2 regions of the Chitinophaga flava genome follow, and region 2 is predicted to be linked to the other one. Evidence: riboswitches for the same ligand, from Rfam matches in the RefSeq annotation. Region 2 holds a riboswitch; the other holds the start of a gene.
What was found. A riboswitch is a leader RNA that binds a small molecule or an ion and turns the genes downstream of it on or off. The one in region 2 is predicted to bind cobalamin.
Positions count from the first base shown of each region.

Region 1: it holds a riboswitch for cobalamin, as region 2 does, so the genes downstream of both, DF182_RS01505 ((2Fe-2S) ferredoxin domain-containing protein) here and DF182_RS01995 (DUF5074 domain-containing protein) in region 2, are expected to answer to the same signal.

Region 1 covers NZ_QFFJ01000001.1:398,470-402,169, reverse strand. Annotated here, with positions in the region: gene DF182_RS01515 (pyridoxal phosphate-dependent aminotransferase) at 1-342, shown strand, start outside; gene cbiB (adenosylcobinamide-phosphate synthase CbiB) at 327-1,283, shown strand; cobalamin riboswitch at 1,257-1,445, shown strand; gene DF182_RS01505 ((2Fe-2S) ferredoxin domain-containing protein) at 1,575-1,895, shown strand; gene DF182_RS01500 (TonB-dependent receptor) at 1,911-3,700, shown strand, end outside.
Region 2 covers NZ_QFFJ01000001.1:556,299-559,998, reverse strand. Annotated here, with positions in the region: gene DF182_RS02000 (PKD domain-containing protein) at 1-922, shown strand, start outside; cobalamin riboswitch at 1,043-1,262, shown strand; gene DF182_RS01995 (DUF5074 domain-containing protein) at 1,534-2,868, shown strand; gene DF182_RS01990 (PKD domain-containing protein) at 2,919-3,700, shown strand, end outside.

The sequences.
Region 1 (3,700 bases), 160 kb from region 2:
AACAGCCTTGCTTTGGAAGCCGGTTATTATATCATGGACCACCCGGAAGAATTTGAGCTGCCGCTGGACTCCTTGCTGGCAGACACTTACAAGCTATGGGAAGGAGTACGGAAAATGCCTGAGTTCAAAGTGTTTCCTACCAATACTCACTACTTTCTGTTTGAAACCCTCACGGGTACTGCAGCAGCCCTGAAACTATGGCTGGTCAACAACTACGGGATACTGATCCGGGATGCCTCCAATTTTTATGGCCTCGAACAAGGACACTGCCGTGTAGCATGCCGCAACCAGGAAGATAATCAGTTACTCATCACTGCCCTGCATCAATGGACGCTTTCATAAAATTCGTATTGCCCTTACTGTTAGGTTATCTGCTGGACCTGTTGCTGGGAGATCCCCGCAGCTGGCCACATCCTGTGAAGCTTTTTGGTCACCTGATCGGCTATACGGAGCGGCTGCTTAACCATGGCGCTGGCCGCCTGTGGAAAGGGGCGCTGATGACGCTGTTGCTTTGTGCCGCTGTGTTTGCCGGTTTTTATCTGGCGCAGCACTGGCTGGAACAATGGCCCTGGGCCTGGCTGGCCTTTACCACTGTGTTTGTGTTTTTTGCGCTGGCCAACAAAAGCCTGCTGCTGGAAGGAAGGGAGGTGTTTGATACGTTGCACCAGCAAGGCCTGGAGGCCGGCCGTAAGCGGCTGTCCTGGATCGTGGGCCGCGATACTTCAGCTTTATCACCCAATCAGATACGGGTGGCTGTCATGGAGTCTATGTCTGAAAACCTCAGTGATGGCGTGATTGCTCCGTTGTTTTATTATGCGCTGCTGGGTTTGCCGGGTATGATGTTATATAAGATGATCAATACCCTTGATTCGATGGTGGGTTATAAAAATGATCGTTATTATTATTTTGGGAGAGTGGCTGCCCGCCTCGATGATGTGGCCAATTTTATTCCAGCCAGGATAACGGCTTTGCTGATGGTACTGGTGTCTGGCAGTCGCCGCGCGGCACAGTACATCATTCGTTTTGGTAGATCACATGCCAGCCCCAATTCCGGTTATCCGGAGGCAGCCCTGGCGGGAATCCTCAACTGTCGCTTCGGAGGCCCCAATACCTACCACGGCAGAGTAGTGGAGAAACCCTATATCGGCGAACAGCCCCGTGATATCGCTCATCATGAATTCAATAAAGTAACATATATTAATCATGCTACCACGTTGGTGATGATATTTTTTATGCTGCTGTTTTATTATTTCCTATCTTCGCCACCGTTGCCAGGTGTGTAGCCTTTTCTGAGGTACACTTAAAAGGGAATCCGGTGTAAATCCGGAGCAGTACCCGCTGCTGTAAGTTCATCTATAAGTTGCTGATAATATAGCCACTGTATCAACGGGAAGGCGTCAGACAACAGAACAAGCCAGAAGACCTGCCAGGAAACATGTTCACGGTCTGCTTCCGGGATAGAAGCCAGGACAGTTTCCTTCATACTCCCCGTATGTTAGGCACTTTCCCTGATATTCCTCCCCACAGCTCTCCACAATTTTATTTAACAGTTAACGGGCTTATTAACTTAATTCATGGGCAAAGATCTTCAAAAAGTTAAACGCATCGCGTTTATCTGCAACGGCAATTCCTGCCTCAAAAAAGGCGCGGAAGACACCACCCTGCAGCTCAGGGCTGCTATCTCAGAAAACAACCTGCATGAGGAAGTGCATACCATCCGCACACGATGCACCGGCCAATGCGAACACGGACCAATTGTTTTTATCCATCCCGAGGGGACCTGGTATAAGGAAATGTATCCGGAAAATACCACCAACCTCGTTATCAGCCATTTCCTGAACGACAAACCGGTCAGTGAGGCTATCTTTTTTGGAGAAGAAACAACTATCCGTTAAGCGAACCCTTTTTTCATGCGAATTTTTTATACTGTTGTATTATCTGCCCTGGCATCGCCAGTATGGGCACAGCAAAGCAATACAGACACCCTTTCCCGCAAAATACTCAACCTTAAAGCGATCGACATCACCGGCAGCACCGACAAAAGTGCGCACATGCTTTCCAAACTTGACCTGCAGCTGCAACCGGTGAAATCGGCTCAGGACCTGCTCCGCACTGTGCCTGGTCTCTTTATCGCGCAACATGCCGGCGGCGGAAAAGCCGAACAAATACTGGTACGTGGTATCGACAACGACCATGGCACCGATTTCGGTATATTCGTTGACGGTATACCTGTCAACCTCCCCAATCATGCCCACGGACAAGGATATGCCGATATGCACTTCCTGATCCCGGAGGTAATCGGCGGAGCCGCCTACTACAAAGGGCCCTACGAGGCCTCCCAGGGCGACTTTACCAATGCAGGTGCCGCCGTCTATACTTCCCTGTTCAGACCCGATAACCAGTTCGTGAAACTGGAATATGGCCAGTTTAACACAGCCCGCGCCGCTACCATGCTCCGCTTGCTGGATAAACAACAGCAGCCAGGCACCAGAGACCAGAACGCTTATATCGCTGCCGACTATACGTACACCGACAGCTACTTCGACAATCCGCAACATTTTAACCGATTGAACCTGTTGGGCAGATACAACATTGCCCTTAACAGTAACAATACCATTTCCCTCATTGCTTCCGGCTTTACGAGTAATTGGAACGCTTCCGGACAGGTGCCGCTGCGCGCCCTTGAAGACGGCTCTCTTCGCCGCTTTGGCTCTATAGATCCTTCAGAAGGAGGAAAGACTACCCGTATCAATGCCAACCTGCTCTGGGATACCCGCCTCAGTGAGCGCTCTTCCCTGCACCAACAGGTATATTATGTAAGAAACCTGTTTGACCTCTGGTCCAACTTTACTTTTTATAAAGAAGATAGGGTGAATGGAGATGAAATCAGACAATGGGAGAAACGTGACCTCTTCGGATATAAAAATACCTGGCGCCATGATGGTCGCCTGGGAAAAGCAACCTTGCAGTCAGAGATAGGACTGGGAGCGAGGATAGACCTGGTAAACCTGGGGCGCGATCATGTAAAGGAAAGGGAGCTGCTGTCTCATGAGGATTCCTCCCGGGTAGCAGTGGCCAATTACTCCCTCTATTTCAGCGAAACGCTGCGCCTGGCTGGTGGATGGAGTTTCAACGTGGGCCTGCGCAACGATGTGTTTACGTTTAATCTGCACGACCGTATGGACCCATCCAACAATGGCAACAGTGTAGCCTACCGGCTGAGTCCGAAGATTAACATTTACTACGATTTATCTCCTTCGCTGGCATTTTTCGCCAAAACCGGCATGGGCTTTCATTCCAACTATGCTAACGTGGCTATACGCAGCGGGCAGGAGAGTGCTGTTCCCCGTTCTTATGGGGCCGACCTTGGCGCTAATTTCAAGTTAAACAGTAAATTGCTGCTGACCGCTACATGGTGGTGGTTGCAGAGTGATGCAGAGTTCCGTTTCATCGCAGATGATGGCAGCTATGAAAACATTGGCCGTGCTACCCGTACCGGTGTAGATATAGCCTTGCGTTATCATATATGGAAGCCATTATGGGCCGATGTAAACCTCAACTATGCACACCCTCGTCTGATGGACGCTCCCGCAAAGGAAAACCATATTCCCTTTGCGCCCGTCTTCACCAGCACGGGCGGTGTTTCCTGGCAGGCAACAAAAGGATGGAATGCAGGTATACGTTACCGTTATATGGGTAA
Region 2 (3,700 bases):
CAAAGAAGGAAATTATACGCTCGCATTGATTGTTAAAAACAGTGAAGGAGAAAAGCGTGTAGACGTCCCAGTTAAAATATCAACCGGAAAATATACCAATGGTGTTACCCGGGTATTTGATTTTCAACCGGCCCCTGGCCAGTTTGTGCATACGCTGCCGGCATGGGAAAACGGAGATGATCAACAGAAAATGAATGCCAAAGCAGAAGAAGCTCTAAAGAACGGTGGCATCATACACCTGGGTGGATTTGGCGGTTATGTGGTGATGGGATTTGATCATACGATCCTGAATGTGCCGGGTGCCTACAGTTTTACCGTACTTGGAAATGCTTTTGAGAGTTGGGCGGAGCCTGGAATTATCGAGGTAGCTTATGATGCCAATGGCAACGGGCTTCCGGATGATGAGTGGTATGAGATCGCCGGTTCTGAGTACAACAGTCCTAAAACAATCCGTAACTATCAGATCACCTACTACAAACCGGATGAGAACAAAGTAAAAACGCCTAATAAAAATTATCCTGCTCTCACTGATACCACCTATATCAAATGGAAAGATAATCAGGGGAAATCAGGATACCTGTCTAAAAATATGTACCATACCCAATCTTATTATCCGCAGTGGAAAGGAGATAGCATCACGTTCTCCGGCTCCAGGCTGACAGATGAATATGTGGTAGACAAATCTGGTGCGGGTACTTATTTTGTTAGTCCAGCTTTCCCTTTTGGTTATGCTGACAACTGGTCTAACGATAATGAAAAAGCTAACATCAAAATCAGCTGGGCCGTCGATAAAAAAGGGAATGCAGTACAACTGAAAGGGGTTGACTTTATCCGTGTATACACCAGCATGCGTGCGGAAGGCGGCTGGCTGGGAGAAATCTCTACAGAAGTAGCCGGCGTAAAAGACCTCAATCTAAAATAATAACAAGCATCATTCAAAACAATAATCTAAAACAACAGCAAAATCATTCAAAACAAAACGCTTAAATAAAATCATTCAAAACAAATTTATCCCAGGACTTTAGTCCTGGGATTTTTTTTGTAGCTTCGCTACGCGATTGGTTGTTTTGTTTTAAGCAAAACATTAAAAGGGAATCCGGTGTAAGACCGGAGCTATCCCCGTAGCTGTGATCCTGCACACCGGCGTTTTTGCCGGTAATATTTTCCCGGAGTTTACTCCATGCCACTGTCTGCTGATGCAGATGGGAAGGCCACCGGGAAAGCAGGGAAGCCAGAAGACCTGCCAGTAGCCATCAGTCATTTGTTGCTTTCGGGTGAAAGGCACCAGAATGTTTAGCCTAACGGCTTTATGTTCACGTATTATTATTTGGTTCACCCGCTGTGCTGTGTGGTTACAGGTTTATAGACCTGTATTGTTTTTTTGTTCCCGGTTGTTGTTGTCACATCAACTGTAGCCTGCTTGTTTTTTTACATCAAAAAAACAAAACGGAATTCCCTTGCCTGTACTGTAGTGCCGGTGTTATGTGTTTATCTACCATCAAAAAATATATTAACAACACATATTAGTACACTATGAATTTTAAAAAGTGTTTTACCCTGCTGTCCTTGTTGGTGGCCTTTTTTACGGCCTGTAAAAAAGAGGAAGCAATACCTGGCGTTGGACTTCAGCAAGAAGGTCGTTCAGATACTTTACATCTGGGAGAGGCGATTACCCTGCGGGCGCGGGTAGCTAACGTTAACGGCACTACGTTCGACTGGAAAATAAACGGAACTGCTGCTGGTACGGATTCCATTCTGAAATTTACAGCGTCTGCAAGTGGAATGTTCCGGGTGGTGGTGACAGCACGTAATACGGTTAGCATTGATTCTGTTGCTTACAACGTCAAAGTATGGGGTAAGTACGAAAACGGCTTTTTCATGTTGCAGGAAGGACAGTACGGCAATGATAACGGTGATCTCTGGTACTATAGCTATGACAGCAATCAGGTAGTGAAGAATGTTTTCAAAACGGAAAACCCCGGTAAGAGCCTGGGGCCTAATACAGCCACGTTGCAGTTTGCCACCGTGTACCGGGATAAAATGTATATGGCCGTAAAAGTAGGCGGGCCGCTGGTGGTAGCCGACGCTCATACGATGAAGGAAACAGGCCGTATTGACCATCTGCCGCAGGATGAAGGCTATGCTTTTGTAGGAGTGGATGATAGCAGAGGGCTACTCAGTGCAATTGATGGCGTGTACCGTGTTAACCTGACAGGCCCTGTACTGGGAGCCAAAGTAGCTGGTATCAACGGCCCTGCCGGCGATATGATACTGGCAGGTGATTATGTATTTGTAATGACGAAGGATGATGGGGTAGTAGCGCTCAAAGCAGCTGACTTCAGCGTGGCGAAAAAATTTGGTATTGGCGACGCTGGTTTTGCCCGTACTAAAGACGGTAGTATATGGGTCACCGGTAAGGACTCTCTCGTAAAAATCAATCCGGTATCACTGGCAGTAGACCGGGTGAAACTGCCGTTTAAAACCACCAACCCATGGGCATTTCTGGCCTGGCGTTCCGGTTCACTGACAGCCAGTGCCTCCGGTGATGCGGTGTATATCGCGGAGCGTGAAGCTGTGGAGGTGATCGGTGAAATTGAAGTGGGTGGCACCCGGCTTTATCGCTATCAACCTGGTAACGCTGCTTCATTGTCTGCTCCGTTCCTGACACTTCCTGCTGGCCAGTACTTCTATGGTTCTGCAGTAAGATATAATGAACGCCGCAAGGAACTGGTAGTGATTGCCCTCACCGATAAATTTGGTGGCAGTAATGATAACCGCTGGCTGATGTATGATGCCGTGACGGCCAATCTGAAGGAAACGGTTCGTTATACCGGTTACTATTTCCCGGCATTGCCTGTATTCTATTGATAGATCCCTCAATTTGTTATTATCCTTTTTTTCACTTAAAAAATATACGTATGAAAAATCCCTGTTGGGCAGCCATGGCTCTGGCTGCGCTCTTTGTCTGGTCTTCCTGCCGTAAAGACGCGCTCAATAATGACCTGTTAACCAACGTAGAAACCCCGCGCACGGGGCTTGTCAGCAATGTGACGCTCAGACCGGCTACCCTTGCCAGCAGTCCGCTTATCAGCAAGGTGTATACCTATATGCCGGCACCCGGACAGTTTATCAATGAATCGGCTTACGGCACTATCGCTGCAGCACAGGCTGTGGTAGGCAGTACCAGCAATCTGGTATCGCTCGGTGGTTACGGTGGATACATTGTATTCGGCTTCGATCACTCTGTAGTCAATGGTGCAGGTAATGACCTGGGTATTTATGGTAATCCCCTGGGACCTCAGTACCAATGGTCCGAGCCGGGTATTGTGATGGTCAGTCAGGATGTAAACGGCAACGGTATTCCTGATGATCCCTGGTATGAACTGGCAGGCAGTGAATACAATGCTTCCGGCACTGTCAAAAATTACCGGATCACGTATTACAATCCGCATGCTGCGGGTACCAATGTCCCCTGGAAAGATAATCTGGGCAATAGTGGTATCGTGCAGGCCAACAGCTTTCACTCGGCTAACAACTACTATCCTGCGATGGCGCCCAACCAGGATTCCATTACCTTCACCGGTACCAAACTGGTCAATACCCTGGTGCCCGGAAGTATTATTACCAACCTGGCTTTTGCATGGGGCTATTCCGATAGTTATTCCAGCGAATATCCTACGTATGGGTATAACACCTTTGA